Regions from separate parts of the Sinorhizobium sp. P24N7 genome, predicted to be linked through region 3. Evidence: predicted binding sites of a transcription regulator. Region 3 holds the regulator's gene; each other region holds the start of a gene.
What was found. Region 3 encodes LexA, which represses DNA repair genes until DNA is damaged. Its sites were predicted from a motif close to TGTTCNNNNTGTGTTCNG; they were not measured.

Region 1: the regulator LexA is predicted to act here: its motif matches at 3,350-3,367, upstream of ACFHWW_RS15730 (DUF763 domain-containing protein).
Region 2: the regulator LexA is predicted to act here: its motif matches at 4,170-4,187, upstream of uvrA (excinuclease ABC subunit UvrA).

Annotation. Positions count from the first base shown of each region.
Region 1 is NZ_JBHMIW010000008.1:74,486-82,411, reverse strand. It holds gene ACFHWW_RS15750 (cupin domain-containing protein) at 82-621, shown strand; gene ACFHWW_RS15745 (hypothetical protein) at 638-853, opposite strand; gene ACFHWW_RS15740 (hypothetical protein) at 995-1,327, shown strand; gene ACFHWW_RS15735 (hypothetical protein) at 1,593-1,862, opposite strand; gene ACFHWW_RS15730 (DUF763 domain-containing protein) at 1,993-3,270, opposite strand; gene ACFHWW_RS15725 (hypothetical protein) at 3,577-4,014, opposite strand; gene ACFHWW_RS15720 (carbohydrate ABC transporter permease) at 4,159-5,034, opposite strand; gene ACFHWW_RS15715 (carbohydrate ABC transporter permease) at 5,045-5,938, opposite strand; gene ACFHWW_RS15710 (ABC transporter ATP-binding protein) at 5,935-7,047, opposite strand; gene ACFHWW_RS15705 (ABC transporter substrate-binding protein) at 7,138-7,926, opposite strand, start outside.
Region 2 is NZ_JBHMIW010000013.1:46,151-54,076, reverse strand. It holds gene ACFHWW_RS22200 (DUF72 domain-containing protein) at 219-1,022, opposite strand; gene uvrA (excinuclease ABC subunit UvrA) at 1,122-4,043, opposite strand; gene ACFHWW_RS22190 (single-stranded DNA-binding protein) at 4,330-4,854, shown strand; gene ACFHWW_RS22185 (MarC family protein) at 4,921-5,550, opposite strand; gene gyrA (DNA gyrase subunit A) at 5,837-7,926, shown strand, end outside.
Region 3 is NZ_JBHMIW010000014.1:40,424-48,349, forward strand. It holds gene ACFHWW_RS23180 (AAA family ATPase) at 1-1,926, opposite strand, end outside; gene ACFHWW_RS23185 (metallophosphoesterase) at 1,919-2,707, opposite strand; gene ACFHWW_RS23190 (helix-turn-helix domain-containing protein) at 3,253-3,525, shown strand; gene ACFHWW_RS23195 (hypothetical protein) at 4,002-4,166, shown strand; gene lexA (transcriptional repressor LexA) at 4,375-5,091, shown strand; tRNA gene ACFHWW_RS23205 (tRNA-Cys) at 5,310-5,383, shown strand; gene ACFHWW_RS23210 (calcium-binding protein) at 5,430-6,509, opposite strand; gene ACFHWW_RS23215 (hypothetical protein) at 6,907-7,254, shown strand; gene ACFHWW_RS23220 (hypothetical protein) at 7,302-7,583, opposite strand; tRNA gene ACFHWW_RS23225 (tRNA-Asn) at 7,726-7,800, shown strand.

The DNA.
Region 1 (7,926 bases), on a different contig from region 3:
ACGATTGAAGGAAACATACAGCCGCGCCATTCGTTCCGGTTCGGCAGGGAACGGAACATCCCTGCGCCGAGGAGAAAACCAATGAAAATCGAAGAGCTCATGTTCGCCGAAAGCGGCGGCGTACCGAACAACCCGCGCCTGCCGGTCCTGGTCTATCGTCAAGCGGTCGACGTTACCGAAAATGGAGCCGCACGGATAGAGGAACGCTTCCGGGCCAATGGTTGGCGCGGCCTGTGGCGCAACGGCGTCTTTGCCCATCACCATTACCATTGCGGTGCGCACGAGGTTCTCGGAATCGCGGAAGGCCGGGCACGGCTGCTGATCGGAGGGCCGGAGGGACAGGAGGTCGAGGTCGCAGCCGGCGACGTCATCCTCCTCCCGGCGGGTACGGGCCACCGCCGGAACGAGGCTAGCGTGGATTTCCTGGTCGTCGGCGGCTATCCGCCCGGTCAGGATGCCGAGATCCAGAGCGGCGCCGCGACCGCGGATGACCGCAAGGCAATCGCCTCGGTGCCGCTGCCGAGCCTGGACCCCATTCTCGGCGCAGAAGGACCTGCGGTCACCGTGTGGCAGTCCGCCATGAATGCGGGGCGCGGTCTCGGCGAAGCACAGGGCCACTGATCACTCGCCGCAGTCGTCAGCGCAGCCAGACCGGGAGATCGGCGGCGGTGCGGCAGCCCGCTGCCCGCTCTTTCAATCCCAGTTTTTCCCAGGCGAATTTCTGGGCAGCGATCTGTGCCATTTCCTTGGTCTCGTAGATGTCCGGCAGGACGTATGCCTTACGGCCACACGACAGGAGCGCCCTGTGGCTCAGCAGATCGTAGTGAAGCTCGAGGTATTCTTCGGAATGCATGGAACCCTCCCAGGTGGCGATAAGGAAAACGGCAGCCGTCGCGGGAAGTTCCATGCTGCCCGCCGATTGCTGCGACGGTCTGCGCCGCCGACGGAACATAGACGTCGCTTTCGAGTTGATGACGCTTACGGGAGTTCAGTCATGAGCACGAACAAACATGGAGAACCGCGCCCGGGGGCTGATGCGCGCCCGCTCGACCCACCGAGCGTCGACGAGCCGATCGACGCATGGGGGCGAGATCGGAAGAGCGCGCCGGGGGTCGGGAACCAACTCGACGAACTACGCGAGCGCATCGCCCGGCTACAATCCGAAATCGACGCCATCGCGACCGAGACCCACACGGCCGTAGGCACGGTGCCCGGAGGCGACAGGCTCGAAACAGCAAAAGACGTGGTTGCCGAAAAGCGCGACGAGATCAAGCGACTGACCGCGCGTCTCGAAGAGATCGAGCAGACACTTGGCGGTAACGCCTAGTTTGCCGGACCTAAAACACGGTCATCCATACGCCGCGCCAGAAGAGCGAATCCGGGTCATCAAGGCGCTCGCATTCGTCGGTCGAAGGCTTCCGGATTTTTGCAGGCGCCAGCTCGATGCCGGTAAGAGGAGGCACAGGGCGCCCTTCGCGCTCTGTCGCGGGTTCCGGTTTCTTGATCGTAAGCATCGCGAGATCCTTTCCGCCGTAAAGGCATTCCGGCCTCAAGTGCTCCTTCCGCTTCCTCTTCCGAGGTCCGACTTCGGCTCAGTCCCGGTTAATGAATTTACAGAAGCGGCTGGGTTGTCCGTCGTCAGTCATGTCCTGATGGAGGAAGGCCAGATTCTCGTCGTCGAAGATCTTGAAGAATTCGTCCCAGGAAATCTTCTCCAGCGTGTCTTCCGGTTTGCCGAAATCAACGCGAAGCAGACCACCACCGCCTTCGGTCGCGCCCTTCACGCGCGCCGGCTGCCCCTTGCGGGCTTCTATCCAATTGCGGATCGTGTCGTGGTCGATCGTAGTCATCGCAGCGGTCATCGGAAACTCCATCAACTGGCATGCCGGCGGCGCCTCCGTATCCGAAGCGCCATCCTCAGCGGCAGCGAAAGCGGTGTGCGCTCAACGCGCCCCAGCTGTGTAAATCGATCGCTGCGCTTATTGTTCCGCCTCAGCGCCGTGCGCGGTCGCTTGGCTCCGCGGCGGTTGCCTCGTCGTCGTGCGGTTCCCAGCCGAATATGCTGCGCCCGCCGAAACGCGCGGAGTCCCTGAATTCGCCCGCGACGATCTCCTTGAGGTCGGGACCGGTGACGTAGCGCTCCAGCCGGCGCGATTGCTCGTCGAGCCGCTTCAGAGCCGCAAGCTCTTCTTCGCGCCCGAGGCGGCCCTTGCTGACCGCGGACTTCATGATCCTGATCGTCTCGTCGTAGACTTTCAACGGCACGGGGAACGGATGGCGGTCCTTGCCGCCATGGGCGAGCGAAAAGCGGGCAGGGTCCGAGAACCTGCAAGGCGTCCCGTGGACCACCTCCGCGACCATCGCCAGCGCCTTGACCGTCCGCGCGCCCACGCCCGGCACCAGCAGCAGGTCCTTGAAATCCGCCGGACCACGGTCGGCGGCGGCGGCGAAGTTGCCGTGAAGGCGCCGGAGATTGACATCGCTTTCGCGTACATCGTGATGGGCAGGCATGAAGAGATGCGGCAGCATCGGCTGTGCCGGCGAGGCCACAGGAACCCCAGGAGACTCGATCCGGGCGACCTCGCGCAAGAGCCCGTCGGGCCCGAATGACTGGAGGAGATCGAGCTGCGCAGTCCTCGATGCGGCGGCGCGGCGGTCGGCCAGATTGACGATCTCGCCCTGTTCTCTGCCTTCGATCGCGCTATGCGGCGCGTCGACGAAGCTTGTCAGGCCCTCCGAGAGCCAGTGATAGCGCCTCGCCTGCCGGCGGTCGCCGTTCATGCCCTGCTGGACGACCACCCACCTGGCATCGTCCGTGACGACGAAACCGTGCAGGTAGAGATCGAAGCCGTCCTGAACGGCCGCACTGTCGACCTTGGCGACGAGGCGGCTCGCTTCTGCCAATGCGCCGCCATCGAAACCGACACGATCGCCGATCGATATGAGTTCGCCCGGCGTCTTGCGGGAGTGCTGGCCGCGGCCGCCGCAGACATGGATGCCCAACTCGCCGGCAAGCGGGGTAAGACCGCGTTTCAACGCACCGATGACGCTCGTGGTGATACCGGAGGAATGCCAGTCCATGCCCATGACGGCACCGAAGGACTGGAACCAGAACGGATGCGCAAGCCGCCTAAGAAACTCGTCGCGTCCATAGTGATGAACCACCGCTTCGGTGACCAGCGCGCCGAGGCGCGTCATACGGTCGCCGAGCCATCGCGGCACGCGGCCGCCATGCAGCGGGAGATCCGCATTGCCTGCTCTTTGAGCCATAGTGTTTCCGTTCTGCGTCCCGACCGACAGGGCGCGTCGCCATCAGGCGCCGCGCCGATCCACTTAACATAGTGGAAATTGGAGCACGAAGCGAAAAACGCAGGCACGAGGACGCGCCGCGCACGATGACAACCTTGAGAACGAGTGCGAACCCAAGCCGTCGGAGGACGACGCCGCGGATCGAAGGCAATCCGCCAGCCGGAGGCGATGGGAGCACCGCAGTGCGAGCGGTTAAGCCTTCGCACTGCGGCCCGCCTCCTCCGGCGGCCGCCTTCGATCACGACCCTCGATATGCCGTCGCCTGCCCTAGCCGACAAACATCTGGCGCAACCGAGCAAACAGGCCTGGCTGTTTCTCGACAAGCATTGCGCGGATGTGGCGGGCGGCCGTCGATGCGCTGACCGTCGCGCCGAAATGGCAATAGCAGATGACCTTATGTAATTGCTCGTCGCTCAGCTCGAAAAACCGCCTGGCTTCGCCGTAGCTGTCGTTCTCCATCCCGGCGGTCCGGAAGACCGGATCCTCGAAGGCGACGGAGATCGGCGAACCGTCGCCGCGCATGGCCGCGCGGACTCTCGCCGGCTGATACTCTGTCTCGTGCAGCGTCGAAAGGCGTCTGTGAGGATCACGTTCCAGGAGTTCCGCCCAACGCTCAAGGCGCTCCTTGCGCGATAACGTCCGTCGCGGCAGGTCCTGCTTGACCTCGGCGACGCCCTGTAACTGCTCGATTGCTTGGTGCTTCATTGCGACCTCCTACTCTTACGATAGTTGGTCCCCCAATTTCCACCTCGTAGGCCTTATCAGCGTGACTCCAACCGGTCGGGAAGTCCAATCACGAAAATAGATCATGCCAAATTTGGCGCATGGCGTCGCACGCGGCGGCGCTCGTCACCCCTTGACGGCGCCGGACGTCAGCCCCGCGACGATCTTGCGCTGGAAGATCAGGACGAGAACGAGCAGCGGCAGCGTCACCGTGACCGACGCGGCCATGATCTGGCCGAACGGATATTCATAGCGGCTGCTACCCGTCAGAAGGCCGATCGCGACCGGAACCGTCCGGTTCTCGTCGGTCAGGATGAAGGTGAGCGCGAAGAGGAATTCGTTCCATGCGAGGATGAACGACAGCAGACCGGTGCTGGCAATCGCAGGCCCCATCAGAGGCAGCAGCACATGGGTGAGAATGCGCAGGCGCGAACAGCCGTCGATGAGCGCCGCCTCCTCCAATTCGTTCGGCAGGTCTCGGATGAAGCTCGTCAGGATCCATGTCGTAAAGGGCAAAGTGAGAATGAGATAGGAAACGATCAGGGCCGACGGCCGGTTGTAGAGCCCGAGCCATCCGATCACCTCGAACATTCCCGAAAGCACCACCACTTGCGGGAAGACCGAGATCATGAGAACGGCGATCAGAACGATGCGGCCCGGAGGAAAATGCAGGCGGCCGAGCGCGTAAGCTGCAAGAATGCCGATGACGAGGGAGATCGCCGTGCTGACAAGCGCGACCACGCCGGAATTGACGAGCGCGCCCATGAATACCGGATTGTCGAACAATTGCCTGTAGTTGCTGAAATCGAGCGCCGGCAGCAGAGTGAACTGGTAAAGCGCCTGCCCCGTCTTGGTCGAGGAGACGATCGCCCAGTAGTAGGGAAACAGCATGTAGACGAGGACGGCCGCCACGCCGGCATAGAGTCCGGCCGTCTTGACGCGGCGCAAGGTCCGGTACGTCGCGTTCGAATAGCGTCTCGTCGTGGCTGCGCTCACCGTCATCGATACCCCCTCAGCCCGTCGCCCGATCGAGGCGCAAAAGCCCGACGATGACGATGGCGATCAGCCCGATGATCATGAACACCCAGGTGGAAGCAGCGGCTCCAAGGCCGAGGTCCTGAAAGCTGATGAGCTGGTCGCGCGCATAGATCGACATCGTCATCGTGTTCTCGTTGTTGGCCGCAAGCACGTAGCTCAGATCGAACATGCGGAGCGCGTCGAGCGCGCGGAAGAGTATCGCGACGCCGATCGCCGGCGTCGCGAGCGGCAAGGTTATGGACCAGAAGCGTTTCCAGTGCGGCACGCCGGAAACGTCCGCTGCCTCGTAGATTTCCTCGGGGATCAGTTGCAGGCCGGCGAGAATGAGGAGCACCATGAAGGGCGTCGTCACCCAGACGTCGATGAAGATCACCGTCCCGAGGATCAGCGAAGGATCGGCTGTCCAGGCGACGCCCTTTTCGACGAGTCCCAACGCGACCAGGAACTTGTTGATCAGGCCGAACTGATCGTTGAGCATCCATTCCCAGATCCGGGCCGAGACGACCATCGGCATCGCCCAGGGAATGAGGATCGCCGCCCGCACGATGCCGCGGCCGGGAAAAGCGCGGTGAAGGAGCAAGGCGATCGCAAGTCCGAGAAGCGTCTCCGACCCGACGGATACCAGCGTGAAGACGAGCGTGTTCCTGACCGCGCCCCAGAACACCGGGTCTTCTGCAACTTCCACGAAATTCTCGAAACCCACGAATCCGTAATCCGAAGGGGCATCGAGATAAGCGTCGGTGAAGGAGAAAAAAATGCTGCGGGCGAGCGGCCATATCGCCACCGCCACCAGCGTCAGCAGCAACGGGAGCAGGAATATCCATGCGGTGCGGCGTTGCTGCCGCTCCATCCGGCGGGCGGCGTTCACGACGAGGCTCCAAGGGCCAATGGAACGCTCGCGCGGTGATCGATGCGCCGGCCATCCTCTCCGAAGAGATAGAGACTTTCCGGTTGCCAGCTCAGTCCGACGGGGTCGCCGGGGGCGACTTGCGGTGGACTTCCCGTCGAACGAACCGTCCAGACCAGCGTCTCGGTGAGCCGCACATAGCAGACATATTCATAGCCGAGGTCCTCGATCCGCTCGAAGGTTCCGCGGATCGCGCCTTTCGTGTCGGCACCGACAAGCTTCAAAGCCTCCGGCCGCAAGCCGATTTCCGCAGGCCTTCCTTCGGCCGCGAGATATTCCGCGGCGTAGGCGAAGCCGCCTGCCCCCCTCAGAACCGTAGCGGCGGGGCCGGTCGCTTCGAGCGGGGCGAAATTCATTCTCGGGCTGCCGAGGAAGCCGGCAACGAAGCGATTTTCCGGCCGGTCGTAAAGCTCGCGCGGCCGCCCCACCTGCTCGATCTGCCCGTGGTTTAGAATGACGATCCGGTCGGCGAGCGTCATCGCTTCCGTCTGGTCGTGGGTGACATAGATCATCGTCGTCTTGACGTCGGCGTGCAGCTTGGCGATCTCGAAGCGCATTTCCATGCGCAGGTCCGCGTCGAGATTGGAAAGCGGCTCGTCGAAGAGGAAGACTTCCGGTTGGCCGACCAGCGCCCGGCCGATCGCCACGCGTTGCCGCTGACCGCCGGAAAGCTGGCGCGGCCGACGCTCGAGCAGGTGACCGATCTTCAGCATGTCCGCGACCCTGGCGACACGGCGACGGATTTCATCCTTGCCGAGCCGCGCCGTTTCCAACGCAAAGCCGATGTTTCGCGCCACATTCATATGCGGGTAGAGCGCGTATGATTGGAAGACGAAGGCCAGTCCACGTTTGGACGCCGGCACGTCCGTCACTTGGTCGCCGCCGATAAACACGTCGCCGCCGGAAACCGGCACGAGCCCGGCGATCAGTCGCAGAAGCGTCGACTTCCCGCAACCGGATGGGCCGACGAAGACGACGAACTCCCCGTCCTCGATCTCGAGATCGATGGAGCGGATCACGTCATAGGTGCCGAAGGTCTTGCTGACGTTCTTCAGGGAGACCGAAGCCATTCCATTTCCCTTCCAGGCCTTTCGCGGCAGCGCGTGGAACGCAGCCGGTTTCGATGAGGCGCCCCCGGCCGGGCCGAGGGCGAGCTCTCGTCATTTCGCCTTCACGTCGCGCTCGAGGCGGCGCTCGAGGTCGGCGAGTTCCTTGGCGACATCGTCCTTGCCGGAGATGATGTCGTGTACGGCCCGGTAGAAGGTGCGGGAAACGCGGTTATAGTTCTTGCCTGTCGCAGCCGACGGACGTGCGACCGATTCCTCGAAGGCGGTCTTTGCCATGCCCAGGAAGGGGATCTTAGCCAGCACATCGGCGTCCTCGTAGAGCGCCTCGACGGTCGGATTGTAGCCGCCTTCGATCGCACGCATCTTCTGGTCTTCCGCGCCGACCATATAGCGCAGCAGCTCCGCGGCAAGCTCCGGCTTCTTGGAATATTTGGAGACGCCGAGATAGGCCGTGCCGAGCGCGCCGCTCGACTTCTGCCCTTCCGCACCGACGGGAAGCGCGCTCACTCCGACCTTGCCGACGAGCTTGCCACCCTCGGCCTGCGACGTTCCCCAAACATAGGGCCAGTTGCGGTGGAAGACGGCATTACCGCTCTCGAAGAGGGCACGTGAGTTTTCCTCGTCATAGTTCAAGACCCCCTCGGGCGAGATCGTACCGATCCAGCCGCGGGCACGGGTGAGCGCAGCCTCCGTCTGCGGATTGTTGATCGTCACCTCGCCGTCGTCGGAAAGAATGGTGCCGCCGCCGGCGGAAGCGATCCACTCCAGAGCATCGCATGTCAGGCCCTCATAGCTCCTGCCCTGCCAGGAATAGCCCCAGATGTCCGGGCTGCCGGCCTTGCGCTCCGCGTCCTGGATCTCCTTGGCTGTCGCCGTCAGCTC
Region 2 (7,926 bases), on a different contig from region 3:
ACTTCCACCGCTTGCCTGCGAAGATGAGCTAGCGGCAGGCCGAAATTCAAATTTTTATGGATGAAAAAGCGGGTAAAAGACGTAGCCCAGCGCTACTCGCGATTGCGAATCAGGTGGGTGTGTGAAGCGGCCCGTTTGGTGATTCGGATGCGGTGATCTTGCTGCCCCTCTGGCCTGCCAGAGGGGCTCATGAACAAGACCTCGGCGAATGGCCACGCCTAGCCCACGCGTTTCTGCAGTTCCCTGGCGCCGTTCGGCGCGTTGACCTTGCCTGAGGAGATGAAGAAGGCAAAGACGTCGCGAGGTGCCGTCTCGGGCTTGCGTTCCGACGCAGCTTTCTCCAAGTCGTCCGGCTCACCGCCGGCGGCAAAGGACTTCAGCCGCTCGGCCCAGCGATCGAGATCCTTCGGCGGATAGCAGGTCTTCACCTCGTCGCTGCCCTTCTGCAGCCGTGCATAGACGAAATCACTCGTGACATCGGCGATCATCGGGTAGTCCGCATGCTCGGCGAGAACGACGGCCACCTTGTATTTTTCAATGAGCTTGACGAAGTCCGGAACCTGGAAGCTGGGGTTGCGGACCTCGACCACGTGGCGGAGCTTCAGGCCGTCCTGCTTGTCCGGCAGGAGCTTCAAGAATCCCTCGAAATCCTCCGCGTCGAATTTCTTGGTCGGCGCGAACTGCCAGAGGATGGGACCGAGGCGGTCGCCGAGTTCCGTCAGTCCTTGGGTCAGGAACCGCTCCACGGATTCACCGGCTTCGGACAGGACCCTGCGATTGGTCACGAAGCGGCTCGCCTTCAGCGAAAAAATGAAGCCGTCGGGAACCTCCGACGCCCATTTGGCAAAAGTCGCCGGCTTCTGTGAGCTGTAATAGGTGCCGTTGACCTCGATCGTCCGCAATTCCTTGCCGGCGAATTCGAGCTGCCGCTTCTTCGGAAGATCGTCCGGATAGAAGGTGCCTTCCCAAGGTTCGAAGTTCCATCCGCCGATGCCGATGCGGATTTGTCCCGAATTTGCCATCCTCTTCCTCCTCGATGCTCACTCAGACGCGCAAAACCGCTGTAGCCGGGGCGAATCAGAGACGCCACCCGATTTCACGAGGCGTCCGGCCCGGCCACATCACTCCGCCGCAACCACCTTTTTCACTGGCCGGCGCTCCAGAAGCTCCTTCAGGAACTGGCCGGTATAGGAGCGCGGCTCCTTCACGACCTCTTCCGGCGTCCCCTGCGCAATGACCTCGCCGCCTCCGTCGCCGCCTTCCGGGCCGAAGTCAATGATCCAGTCGGCCGTCTTGATGACTTCGAGATTGTGCTCGATGACCACCACGGAGTTACCCTGATTGACCAGCTCATGCAGAACTTCAAGAAGCTTGGCTACGTCGTGGAAATGCAAGCCTGTTGTCGGCTCGTCGAGAATATAGAGCGTGCGCCCGGTTGAGCGTTTCGACAGCTCCTTGGCGAGCTTGACGCGCTGGGCTTCGCCGCCTGAAAGCGTGTTCGCCTGCTGGCCGATCTTGATATAGCCGAGGCCCACCTGGTTCAGTGTCACCAGCTTGTCGCGCACCGCCGGAACGGCCGCGAAGAACTCGACGCCCTCCTCCACCGTCATGTCGAGCACATCGGCGATCGACTTGCCCTTGAAGTGAACGTCCAGGGTCTCGCGATTGTAGCGCTTGCCGTGACAGACGTCGCAGGTGACGTAGACATCCGGCAGGAAGTGCATCTCGATCTTGATGACGCCGTCCCCCTGACAGGCCTCGCAGCGGCCGCCCTTGACGTTGAAGGAGAAGCGGCCCGGCTGGTAGCCGCGCGCCTTTGCTTCCGGCAGCCCGGCAAACCAGTCGCGAATGGGCGTGAAGGCTCCGGTATAGGTCGCCGGGTTGGAGCGCGGCGTGCGGCCGATCGGCGACTGGTCGATGTCGATCACCTTGTCGATATGCTCGAAGCCGTCGATCCGGTCGTGTTCGGCCGGATTTTCGCGCGCGCCCATGACGCGGCGGGCGGCAGCCTTGTAGAGCGTCTCGATCAGGAAGGTGGACTTGCCCCCGCCCGATACCCCGGTGACGGCGGTGAAGACACCGAGCGGGATCGATGCGGTCACGTTCTTCAGATTGTTGGCGCGCGCGCCGACGACGGTAACTTCCTTCTTCTTCTTCGGTTTGCGCCGTTCGCCGGGCACGGCAACGGAAAGCTCGCCGGAGAGATATTTCCCCGTCAGCGATTTCGGATTGGACATGATATCGGAAGGGGTCCCTTCCGCAATGACCTCGCCACCGTGAATGCCGGCCGCCGGGCCGATGTCGACGACGTAATCGGCCGTCAGGATCGCATCCTCGTCATGCTCCACGACAATGACCGTGTTGCCGATGTCGCGCAGATGCCTCAGCGTATCCAGGAGGCGGGCATTGTCGCGCTGGTGAAGGCCGATCGAGGGCTCGTCGAGAACATAGAGAACGCCCGTCAACCCTGAGCCGATCTGCGACGCGAGCCGGATGCGCTGGCTTTCTCCGCCCGAAAGCGTCCCGGAATTGCGCGAAAGGCTCAGATATTCGAGGCCGACGTCGTTCAGGAAGCGCAGGCGCTCGCGGATCTCCTTGAGGATGCGCACGGCGATCTCGTTCTGCTTCGTGCTGAGATGCTCGGGCAGAACCTCGAACCAGTCGCGTGCGGCGCGAATAGACATATCGGAAACCTCGCCGATATGCAGCGCGTGGATCTTGACGGCAAGCGCTTCCGGCTTCAGCCGGTAACCGGCACAGGCGGGGCAGGGCGCCGCCGACATATAGCGCTCGATCTCTTCGCGCGCCCAGGCGCTGTCGGTCTCTTTCCAGCGGCGTTCGAGATTCGGCACGATGCCCTCGAAGGTTTTCGTCGTGTTGTAGGATCGGGCCCCGTCCTGATAGTGGAAGGTGATCTTGTCCTTGGTGCCGTGGAGAATCGCGTCCTGTGCTTCCTCGGAAAGCTCGCTCCAGCGGCTGCCGAGCTTGAAGCCGAAAACCGTGCCGAGTGCCTCGAGCGTCTGGTTGTAGTAGGGCGAGGTGGATTTCGCCCAGGGTGCGATGGCGCCGTCCCTGAGGGTGCGGTTCGGCTCCGGAACGATCAGCGCCTCGTCGATCTTCTGCTGGCTGCCCAGCCCGTCGCAGGTCGTGCAGGCTCCGAAGGGATTGTTGAAGGAGAAAAGCCGCGGCTCGATCTCGGGAATGGTGAAACCCGAGACGGGACAGGCGAACTTCTCGGAAAACAGCACCCGCTCATGGGTTTCGTTCAGCGACTTGTTGGCCGAGCCGCCGGCGGAGGTCTCCTCCGGAGGCAGGGGGCGGTCGGCGAATTCGGCGATCGCCAAGCCGTCGGCGAGCGTAAGGCAGGTTTCGATACTGTCGGCGAGACGGGTTCCGATATCGGGCCGCACCACGACACGGTCGACGACCACGTCGATGTCGTGCTTGTATTTCTTGTCGAGCGCCGGCACGTCGGCAATCTCGTAAAATTGCCCGTCTACCTTTACGCGCTGGAAGCCCTTCTTCATCAGCTCGGCGAGTTCTTTTCTGTACTCGCCCTTGCGCCCGCGCACGAGCGGGGCCAGCATATAGAGGCGCGTTCCCTCGCCGAACTCCAGCACCCGGTCGACCATCTGGCTGACGGTCTGGCTTTCGATCGGCAGGCCCGTGGCGGGAGAATAGGGCACGCCGACGCGCGCGAAGAGCAGGCGCAGATAGTCGTAGATTTCGGTAACGGTTCCGACAGTCGAGCGCGGGTTGCGCGACGTGGTCTTCTGCTCGATCGAGATCGCCGGCGAGAGCCCGTCGATCTGATCGACGTCGGGCTTCTGCATCATTTCGAGGAACTGACGCGCATAGGCCGAGAGGCTCTCGACATAGCGCCGCTGGCCCTCGGCGTAGATCGTGTCGAAGGCAAGCGAGGATTTTCCGGAGCCCGAAAGGCCGGTCATCACGATCAGCTTGTTGCGCGGCAGATCAAGGTCGATGCCCTTGAGATTGTGCTCGCGAGCGCCGCGAATGGAGATGGTCTTGAGTTCGCTCATCGGAAGGCCAGCTTTGTATGTCGGTTGAAAGCCCCCTATGTAATGACGGCCGCGCCCATGTCGAGGCGCAATCGGCAAAAGAGGCGGTTCAATTGCGATTCGGTTGACAGGAGCATAGAGGAATACTAGAACAAAAAAAGAACAAACTCTGCCATATCCACGCCAAATCAACTGTGGATTATGCGCGATACGGGGCGTATCGGCGGCGGCGGGCCGCTAAGGTGTTCGCACATGAGACATTGGAAAGCCGGCCGAGCGGTCCGGCGGCAGAAACGGGAAAAGCGATATGGCTGGTAGCGTCAACAAGGTGATCTTGATCGGAAACGTCGGGGCCGACCCGGAAATCCGGCGCACGCAGGACGGCCGGCCGATCGCCAACCTCAGAATTGCCACCTCCGAGACCTGGCGCGACCGCAATTCGGGCGAGCGCCGCGAGAAGACGGAGTGGCACACGGTCGTCGTCTTCAACGAAGGCCTCTGCAAGGTCGTCGAGCAATATGTGAAGAAAGGCGCCAAGCTCTACATCGAAGGTCAGCTGCAGACGCGCAAGTGGCAGGATCAGACCGGCAATGACCGCTATTCGACCGAGGTCGTCCTTCAGGGCTTCAACTCGACCCTGACGATGCTAGACGGTCGCGGAGGCGAGGGCGGCGGCGCAGGCCGCGGCGGCAGCGACTACGGCGGTGGCGGCTACGAGGAATACGATCAGTCGCGGCCCTCATCGGGCGGCGCCCGCTCCGGCGGTCAATCGAACCAGCCGAACCAGGGCGGCAACTTCTCGCGCGATCTCGACGACGACATTCCGTTCTGATCGACTGCTCCAGCCAGTCCGAGACCCATCCGGCCCGCTTCGTCGCGGGCCGTTCTCGTTATGCCTTCAGACCTGAAACGCCGAGCGCACGCCGTCCACGACGAATTGGACGGCGAGTGCGGCAAGGATGACGCCGAGGAGGCGGGTAAGGATCGCCCGGCCGGTGACGCCCAGGAACCGGTCGATGCGCTCGGCGATCACCAGCGCCAGGAACAGTATGGCCATCGATGCGGCGATGACGACGATGAGCTGCACCCGATCCAATGCCGAGGGAAAGGAGCTGCCGAGAAGGATGGTTGCCGAGATCGCTCCCGGTCCGGCGATCAGGGGCAGTGCGAGAGGGAAGACCGCGATATTGTGAAGGTGGTCCTTCGTGATCGCCGTTTCCCCGGCCTTCTCCTTTCGCTCCTGGCGTTTTTCGAAAATCATCTCGAAAGCGATCCAGAAGAGCAGCATGCCGCCGGCGATCCGGAAGGCGCCGATCGAGATGCCGAGCAGACCGAGGATGCCGTCGCCAAAAAGCGCAAAGGCGGCGAGGATGAAAAAAGCGATGAGCGAGCCGCGGGTCGCGACCTGGAAGCGCTGCTGCCGGCTCAAGCCGACGGTCAGGCTCAGGAAGATCGGCGCAAGGCCGGGCGGATCAAGCGTGACGAGCAGCGTCGTCAGCGCATTGATCAAGAGATCGACATCGAACATCCGTATCCCCTTCCGGATTTCTACCCCGGCTATTCCCGGTGGTGCGGCCCGCATTGTTAGGCAAGCGACGCGAGCTTGGAAAGAGCGGGTAGCCAAGTGCAACGCAATGGCTTAAACCAGCGCCATCCCCGAGGCGCGCAGCTTTCCTTGCGAGCTCCTTTCCTTGCCCTAGAAAAGCCTGTTCCTGCGGCAAAAGACTGTTCAAAACACCGGCCGAAAATTGGCGCTCCGAGCCGCATTCGGCTATAAAAAACCGATTGATTCTGAACAAAGATCGTGATCGCCATTGACTGAGCAAAGCACCCCCGGCGGCGGAAAGAATCCGCCAGGCATCGAGCCGATTTCCATCATCGAGGAAATGCAGCGGTCGTATCTCGATTACGCCATGAGCGTGATCGTGTCGCGCGCGCTTCCCGACGTGCGCGACGGTCTCAAACCCGTTCATCGCCGCATCCTCTACGGAATGAGCGAGCTCGGCATCGACTGGAACAAGAAATACGTAAAATGCGCCCGCGTCACCGGTGACGTGATGGGTAAATACCATCCGCACGGCAACATGGCGATTTACGATGCGCTCGCACGCATGGCGCAGGATTGGTCTCTGCGGCTGCCGCTGATCGACGGCCAGGGCAACTTCGGCTCCGTCGACGGCGATCCGCCGGCGGCAGAGCGTTATACCGAGTGCCGGCTTCAGAAGGCGGCGCATTCGCTGCTGGACGATCTCGACAAGGACACGGTCGATTTCCGCGACAACTACGACGGCACCCTGCACGAGCCCGTTGTCGTCCCGGCAAAGTTCCCGAACCTGCTCGTCAACGGCGCCGGCGGCATCGCAGTCGGCATGGCGACCAATATCCCACCTCATAACCTCGTAGAGGTGATCGACGGCTGTATCGCCCTGATCGACAATCCCGCGATCGAACTGCCGGAGCTGATGCAGATCATCCCGGGGCCGGATTTCCCGACCGGGGCGCTGATCCTCGGCCGTTCGGGAATCCGTCAGGCCTACGAGACCGGCCGCGGCTCCGTCATCATGCGCGGGCGTGCCCATATCGAGCCGATGCGCGGCGATCGCGAGCAAATCATCATCACCGAGATCCCCTATCAGGTGAACAAGGCGACGATGATAGAGAAGATGGCCGAACTCGTCCGCGAGAAGCGGATCGAGGGCATTTCCGATCTTCGCGACGAATCCGACCGCCAGGGCTATCGCGTCGTCATCGAACTGAAGCGCGACGCCAACGCCGAGGTCATTCTCAACCAGCTTTACCGCTACACGCCGTTGCAGACCTCTTTCGGCTGCAACATGGTGGCGCTGAACGGCGGCAAGCCGGAGCAGATGACGCTGCTCGATATGCTGCGCGCCTTCGTCTCCTTCCGCGAGGATGTCGTCAGCCGGCGCACGAAATACCTGCTGCGCAAGGCGCGCGAGCGGGCGCATGTGCTGGTCGGTCTCGCGATCGCGGTCGCGAATATCGACGAGGTGATCAAGCTCATCCGCCAGGCGCCGGATCCGCAGACCGCGCGCGAACAGCTGATGGAGCGCCGCTGGCCGGCGCACGACGTCGATGCGCTGATCCGCCTGATCGACGACCCGCGCCACCGGATCAATGACGACGCTACGTATAACCTGTCCGAAGAACAGGCTCGCGCGATCCTCGACCTGCGCCTGCAGCGTCTGACCGCGCTCGGCCGCGACGAGATCGGCGACGAACTCAACAAGATCGGCGAGGAGATCAAGGATTACCTCGACATCCTGTCGTCCCGTCTCCGTATCATGCAGATCGTCAAGAACGAACTTGCCGCAGTCCGCGACGAGTTCGGCACGCCGCGCCGAACCGAGATTGCCGACGGCGGTCCGGACATGGACGACGAGGACCTGATCGCGCAGGAGGACATGGTGGTTACCGTGTCCCATCTCGGCTACATCAAGCGTGTGCCGCTGACGACCTATCGGGCGCAGCGCCGCGGCGGCAAGGGCCGCTCGGGCATGGCCACGCGCGACGAGGATTTCGTTACCAGGCTGTTCGTCGCCAATACGCACACGCCGGTTCTGTTCTTCTCCTCCCGCGGCATCGTCTACAAGGAGAAGGTCTGGCGCCTTCCGATCGGCACGCCGCAGTCGCGCGGAAAGGCGCTGATCAACATGCTGCCGCTGGAACCCGGCGAGCGCATCACCACGATCATGCCGCTTCCCGAGGACGAGACGACCTGGGAAAACCTCGACGTCATGTTCTCGACGACCCGTGGAACGGTCCGTCGCAACAAGCTCTCAGACTTCGTCCAGGTCAACCGCAACGGCAAGATCGCGATGAAGCTCGAAGAGGAGGGCGACGAAATCCTCTCGGTCGACACCTGCACCGAGTTCGACGACGT
Region 3 (7,926 bases):
ACCCATGCTACGCGGACGCTTTGCAAGGCTGACTGTCGGCCGGCGACGTCTTTCAACAATCTCCCGGACCTCGTCGCCAGACAGCGATTTCGCTTGGATCAATCGTCCGGCGATCTCATCCAATGCGGCGCGTCCGCCGAGGACGATCTCCTTTGATCGCTCGAACTCGTTGGCTATGAGGTCGTGCACCCGCTTCCGCAATTCGGGATCGCTGGCACGAAGGGCATCAAAGCGATTCCGGACGTTATCCGCAACCATCAGCGTGTGTCCCATGCCGAGGCCGGCCTCCAAGAGAGTTGCCGTCCTGGTCACGGTGTTCAGGTCGGCATTGTGGGAACCGGCCGCGCCGTCGAAGAAGGCTTCGAACACCACGGTTTCGGCTGCGATGCCCCCCAAGGTCACCGCTATATCGTCAAGGTATCCAGCCCTGGTCCTGCGCATATGCCGCGGCATCGCGTAGGTCGCCCCGCCGACCTGATCGCCATTTCCGGGTATGGCGTAGCTGGCGATTTTAACGCTCACCAGTTCACCGAACCCGAGCTCAACGGCGACAAGCGCATGCCCCGCTTCATGGACAGCGACGGAACGAAGGTAATCCGGCGGAAGCTCGGGTGCCGGCGGCAATTCGCCTACGATGTGCGTGCCGGCGAGGTCCTCCCTCCGCCTTCTTGCCGATCGTTTTGCAAACCGCACCAGTTGCTCGATGTCGGCTCCGGAGTAGCCCTCGGTCGCGAGCGCGAACTGCTCCGCCTGGTTCGGATCGAGGTCAATCCCGCTGTGATACTTCAGGATCGAACGCCGGGCTTTCTCGTCCGGCAGCATTACCTCGAAATGCTGGCCGAGCCGGCCCGAGCGGCGGAGTGCCGGGTCAAGCTGTTCGGGGTTGTTGCACGCCGAAACGACGATGACACCCTTGCGGCGGTTGAACCCGTCCAGCAACTCGAGAAACGCCGCGATCACGGCGCGCATGTAGTTTCGATTACGGTCGGTTTCGCTTCGGTCTCCGACCGTATCGACCTCGTCGACGAAAAGGATCGCCGGGGCTTTTGCCTCGGCCTCCTCGAAAGAAGCACGCATCGCCTTCAAGTGTTGATCGAGGGCACCCGCCGTCTGCCAGGCGGAAACCGAACCGTAAATCACCGGGATGCCGCAGGTTTTGGCCAGTGCAGCGGCGAACATTGTTTTGCCCGAACCAGGTGGTCCGGAAATCAAGACTCCGGAATCGACGTCCTCCCACTGAATTCGTCCAGCCTTGTAGTCCGCCAGGTCGATCGCGAGATCGCGCCCCCAATCGAGAAGCGGTCCGAACCCGTGCATCTCGTCGAGCGTTGGCCCGTCGGGTTCCTCCGGTACAGCGGACGGGAGGGCACGTGGATGCTGTCGCAACCGCTCCAGCGCGGCGATCGGCCCACGACGAGTGTGGAAAGCCTGGTCTAGTTGAGACCAAGACTCCGAGAGCAGAATATCGACGTCCCTTTCGGTCACGGGAATACCGAAACGTCGCAGCGCGGCCTCGGCCTGCCTTCTCGTCGGAGGCCTGACATCCACGACGGCATCCGCAAGAAGCCACGCTTCAGTGTCGAGCTGTCGGCCGGCCTCCACGAAAAAAATCGCCTGGTCCTTATTCTGCGCCACGATTTTGTCCCGGTGGCGATGTTCGTCCCAAGCGCTGATGCAAGGATTGTAGTCTCGACTATCCCAGAGCCCCAACAGAAAGACCTCAGCGGCGCGGGAGTAAATCGGCAAGTAGCAGTCGCGCTGGACTTGCAGGATCGCGATGAACTTCGAGTTCTTTCGATTCCAACGCCGAAGCGCCGCCGCAATACCGCAATAGGCCAGGAAAACCGGCAGGGTGACATAAGGATCGTCGTTCGGTTTTGACAGCTTCCATGGGCAGCGAGACCGCTTGTCGGAACGCCTAGTCATCGCGGCGTTCTCCCAGGTCGATTACAAGACTCGGATCAAAGTCGGGGACCGGTTCATCGGGATATCCGCGCGGATTGCAGATCACCCGGGTGTCGACGATGGTGTAGTCGCTTCTATTGTGCAGATGACCGTGAACCCAGGCGATCGGTTGGTACTTGGCGATATCGGGCTCGAGATTCGAGACGAAGCTCGGCGTCAACGGTTCGCCGACGAATTCCGGAGCGAGAGATAATATGCTGGGCGAGTGATGTGTCACGACGACCGTCGGGCCGCCGTATGGCTCATCAAGGGTGGTTCGGATAAAGTGCTTGTCGAAGTGATTGAAGCCGCTCGCGTGGCCTGACGTAAACCGCTGGAACGGTTCTTTCGAAACCTTGATTTTGCGAAAGTCGTTCAGTTCGTTCTGCGCGCAACGCATCGCCCAGGACATGTTGCCGTAAAGATTGAAGTCACTCCACAGCGTCGCGCCAACGAAACGAACCCCGCCAAGGGTAACCGCGCGGCGGCTCAGCACATGGACGTTCGGGAAGCGATCGGAAGCCGTGTCCAGCGCTTCTTGCAGCCCCTCGACGATCGAACTGCGGTAGTACTCGTGATTGCCGGGGACCAGAATTACCGGCATGAACTGCGACACGTGTACGCCCAAATAGATGACGCTCTTCGCCGGCCCTCGGTCGCAGATGTCACCTGCACAAATGCAGACATCAGCCTCGGGAACTTCCAAGGGAGCGACTTTCTCGTCAAACTCGGTGTGAAGGTCTGAAAAAATCCAAGCCTTCATGACCTGCCCCTGTTGCATTTATCGAAGTGCGCAGGATCAAGTGGCGTCCCCAGCCTATACCAGCGGGAGAACGTCCTCGCGAGACCGGCTTGCGGGTCGAGGTAGTAGAGCTCGCTGGAAAAACACGGCTTCCCGTCGTCAATCCCCGGGTGTCCGCTCGGTCTGCCAATTAGGCAGGGGACCGTCCGTTTTGCCAAAGCCCATTGGTCAAGCCGAACTGTCGGAAGCGGCACGACCGTCCGGTCGCCAATAACTTCCAGGTCGTCGGCCAGGGACCGAAAACGGACAACAAGGTCGGCTCGGCTAACGCCGAACCAGTTGTTGAAAAAATCGTCTTGCATCTAACACCTCGCCTTGAGGCCTCCCTGGGCACCGCAACCCGGATGGCTGGAACCGCACTGACCGCAGCGGTCGGCCCCGTGATTCGTTTGATCGATGTCCTTATATAGGTGTTTTTTACCGTAAATCAGAGTCTTTTTTTCGTACAGTACGTATTAATTGACATGGATGCCGGATGCCGGTTTTTCGACGCCATGGCGACGTTGTTGACGGCTGATCTGATACGTGCGGCCCGAGCCCTGCTCGGGTGGAGTCAGCTCGAACTTGCGCACAGATCGGGCGTGACGCAAAAAGCGCTCAGCGACTTCGAGCTTGAAAAGAAGCCGCTAACCGCCAAAGCCAGCGACAAGCTGCGGACGGCACTCGAGACCCACAACGTCCAATTTATCGCTGTGAACTCCGAAACGAGTGGCGAGATTGTGGGAGGGGGCGTCCGCTGGCGTCCGGACCCTCCACGCATGGATATCAAAATCCTCTAGGCTAGTAGATCACGATGTCAGTCCGGAAGCTCTGATGCGAGCAGATCGCCGGCCGTGGATCGAGTTGCGCAATGCACAGGTATCGATTCTGATTCGGCGTCTCGACTTTGTGGAGCGTCCAGCATGCAATGTGCTTCGGCACTATCGGCGAGGCCGGGGCGTTTGCCGGAGCCGCGAATGATCCTAACGTAGGCTCGTGTGTTTTAAGACGTCCACCCACGACGACATTTCAACGACCGCCAGCCATAGTTGGTTCGTACTTTCTCCCGTTCGGTCCACCATTCCCCTCTTTTGTTCAGCCCGGAGACCTAGGTGACAGAACTTACCTGGGGCAACTTCGACCGATGCCGGACGTCAGGCTGCCAGGGCTCGGTCGATGCCGAGGCTCGGCTGCGCTTGCCAAAAAAGCTGATTTGAGAGAAAGTTTTAGTCTGACCCGTTCGAGGTCTGGGCAACTCCCGCGAGTGGAGAAAAACATGCCTGTTAAATCTTTGGTGGCAGCCGTAATTTTTTCCCTCTTCGCCCTTTCGGGGTGCGCCAGCACAGGCTCGACCAACACGACCTATACCCAGTGGTACGGGCCCTATCCCGAGCCTGAATTCGACGTTCTTACGCCGGGCGGACTGCGGCTTGCCTATTAGCATGGCGTAGGCGAGCGACTGGGCCGGCCGCTGTAAGTGAGCGTACGCCCCTGCCCCCAGATTCCGAGCGATCGCCATCGCACGCCGGATGGAAAGCGGACAGGCATTCAGCAGCAAGCGGTATTCACGGAATTTTAGGCACTTGCGGAACACATATGGAACAGATAGGTTCTGTTCTTGATTTGTTTCGCGATTCTGGAGTGACGCCATGCTGACCCGCAAGCAACAGGAATTGCTTCTGTTCATTCATGAACGAATGAAGGAATCCGGGGTTCCGCCGTCCTTCGACGAGATGAAAGATGCCCTGGACCTTGCCTCCAAATCGGGCATCCATCGTCTGATCACCGCACTCGAAGAGCGCGGGTTCATTCGCCGGCTACCGAATCGCGCGCGGGCCCTCGAAGTCATCAAGCTGCCGGAGGCATATGCCGGCGCTTCGCAGGTCCGCCGCGGCTTTTCGCCGAGCGTGATCGAAGGCAGTCTGGGCAAGCCTGCGGCCCCGCCCCCCGCACCGAAACCAGCGCCCCCGGCCGAGATCGCGTCGGTCGCTGTCCCGGTCATGGGCCGCATTGCCGCCGGCGTGCCGATTTCCGCAATCCAGAACAACATGCACGATATTTCCGTACCGGTCGAAATGATCGGCAGCGGCGAGCACTACGCTCTCGAGATCAAGGGTGATTCGATGATCGAGGCCGGCATCCTCGATGGCGATACGGTGATCATCCGGAACGGAAGCACTGCCACCCCCGGGGATATCGTCGTCGCCCTGATCGACGACGAGGAAGCAACTCTGAAGCGTTTCCGTCGCAAGGGCGCCTCTATTGCGCTCGAAGCCGCCAATCCGGCTTACGAGACACGGATATTCGGTCCGGATCGGGTCAAGATCCAAGGCAGGCTTGTCGGCCTCATCCGGCGGTACCACTAGCCTCCCGACGAGGTGTGCAGGCGTTTCCCACGGAAGTACGCAATTTCAAAGCGTTAGAAGTGGGCGCATTGCGCCTTGGGGCGCTATGGCCACGCCTCCACAGAACCGAAGCCATATTTATACAGAATAAAAAAGACCCTATTCCAAATGTACCCTCTTGCGGATTGCGGGCAATCATTCTAAATCCGCGCCACGATTTGAAAATCGCAAATCGTAGAGGCCTCGTGGCGGAGTGGTGACGCAGAGGACTGCAAATCCTTGTACCCCGGTTCAATTCCGGGCGAGGCCTCCAAAAAACCACCCCTATTCAGCTTTGTTACCGACAAATCTTACCTGCGTCAGACGAAGGCGAACTCCGCGCCCGCAAAGACGAAGTTGGCAGCGCTGAGGTCGGCAGCGTGGATGCCGATCAGAGTGACCTGATCGACCGTGCCATTCAACTGCAGGACAGCGTTCCCGTCAGCATCGTTGCCGATGTTGGGCAAAAAATCAGCGAAGTCGTCGTAGCCATAGCCAGCGATTTGGATGACGTCCTTGTCCAATTCGAAGTCGAAGATCTCATCCCGACCACTGTTTCGTGAAAACAGGAACTGATCGGCACCGGTCTCGACCGCGAAGCCTGCGGTCAGTCGACCATCACCCCAGAGCTGATCGTTACCGGTGCCGCCGATCAAGAGGTCGTTCCCACCCGCGGTGTCCACGCCGACCTCTGCATCGCCATACAGGACATCATTGCCTTTGCCTCCGTCGAGCAGGTCGTCGCCGCCACTGCCGCCACGTGAGAAAAGAATGTCTCCAACGAGAAAGTCATTGCCCGAACCACCATAGAGGTGGTCGTTGCCGCCAATGCCGGATTCCACGACGCCCTGGTCGAGGCCATCGCCGTAGAGTTTGTCATGGCCCTCTCCGCCCTGGAGTCGATCGTTCCCGCCAACGAAAAAATCGCCCAGGGAGAAAGCGTCGCCCGAGAGACTGTCGTCTCCGGCGCCGCCGTCGAGCCAGTCGTCTCCACCACGTCCGCTGAGGCAATCGTAGCCATCGCCATAGAGTGTATCGTTGCCTTTGCCGCCCGAGAGACGATCATTCCCTCCGGCGACGATAGCGGAATCAATCGCATCGATCTGGAAGGCATCGCCGTACAGCGTGTCGTCGCCGGCGCCGCCGTCGAGCTGGTCGTCGCCACCACGCCCCTGATTGGAGATCGTCCAAGCGTCGCCGAAGAGCGTGTCGTTGCCCCCAAGGCCGTCAAGGCTGTCGCGGCCACCCTGCCCCGAAGACAGGAAGCCGCCGATTTCGGAGACTCCTAGGCTATTGCCGGTCGTGAACGGGTCTCCGAAGATAATATCCGGATCGTTCGTTCCGAAGATGTGGTTGTCCAGCCCGAGCCAAGGGGCGATGCCACCGATCAGATGCGCCATTTTTCTCTCCACAGTGCTGTAAAGTAGGCGATGCTCGTCTTGGGAAACCCGGACGGCCTTCGCGGCGCCGACTTCGTCGGGCTCCGTCGGAGTGACGAGCTAACGCTATGAAAATACCGACTTCCTACGGAAGACCGTTACACCCTTTTCCTGAAAGCGCTCCAATGTTGCCGAACGTGATGTTCCTGTCTATTGACCACTTTGGATTAACTACAAGTTGTACTTTGCGGCGACACTCAGCGTCCGGATACTGGAAGAAGGACGAGCTCGCCCACGCTCCCGAAGACGTCCGCGAAGGGCGAAACCTCGAGGATCGTGTGGTCTCGTGATCGGCGGTTGTGATATAGCGGTCCGTCGGCCGGCCTCATCGGGAGGGCGGCACTCGAAGCGCGACGTGATGGATATTCCTTGGGGCTACATTCAGCGCCACTTCGATTGGCTCGGGCATGTGGTCGAGGGCTTCTGTATTGCAGCAGTCGTCGCCCTCCTGTTCGTGGCGATTGCGCCGAGAAGGCTGGCGCTGATCATCGGCCTCGCCTTCGCCATCGGACACTTTCACGGCCGCGAGAAACGTGATTTCGAGATCAGCGCAAAGCTGCTGCCGCCTCACCTGGAGGGCTATGAAATGTGGAGGTGGAGTTGGGATCAGGCGACCGATTTCTGGCCCGTCGCTTTGGTCCTCGCCTGCGTCATTGTCGCCCTCCTGCCCAAACGGCGTCGAAAGCCGCGCAATTCCGACGACTGAAATGCGTGCATCCGGATGCTGGCGGGACTCTTGGCAAGGCCCACCTCTCAGGACCTGCCGGACGAGTTCGGCTTGCTGCGCCATCGGGCCCACCATACGGCCAGCTTGCGCCGCCGTCGGCGCATCGAGGGAATATCGTGCGAAAGCACGAGCAGGCCCAGAGGAACCATCCAGAAGCCCAGGATGGGCAGAAAACCGAGCAGACCGCCGAAGACGAGCAGAACGCCGATGAGCACGCGCAATGCCGGCGAATTGGGCAGGCTCATCCGCCATTTGCCGAGCACAATCTCACGCGTCTTGGGATCGATGCCAAAATGCTTCTTCGCCATCACTCTTCTTCCGTACCAATGACCCCACAGTTGGTGCCTTCTCCACAGGGCGGCAACCGCCTACCGACATTTTTTTTGAAAAACCGCTTGGCAAATCGGAAAAGCATTTGTATTAGCAGCCTCACTTCTGCGGCGCAGATGATCCCTGGTAGCTCAGCGGTAGAGCACTCGACTGTTAATCGATAGGTCGCCGGTTCGAATCCGGCCCGGGGAGCCAGTTTCCAAAGCCCTGCACCTCGCGGTGCGGGGCTTTTTCTTTGAGTATTTTCAAGCGCTTAACCGATCATGGCAAATGCACCAAGCCTCCAAGGGTTCGGTGCTGGCTTGCTTTTTGGTTACATTT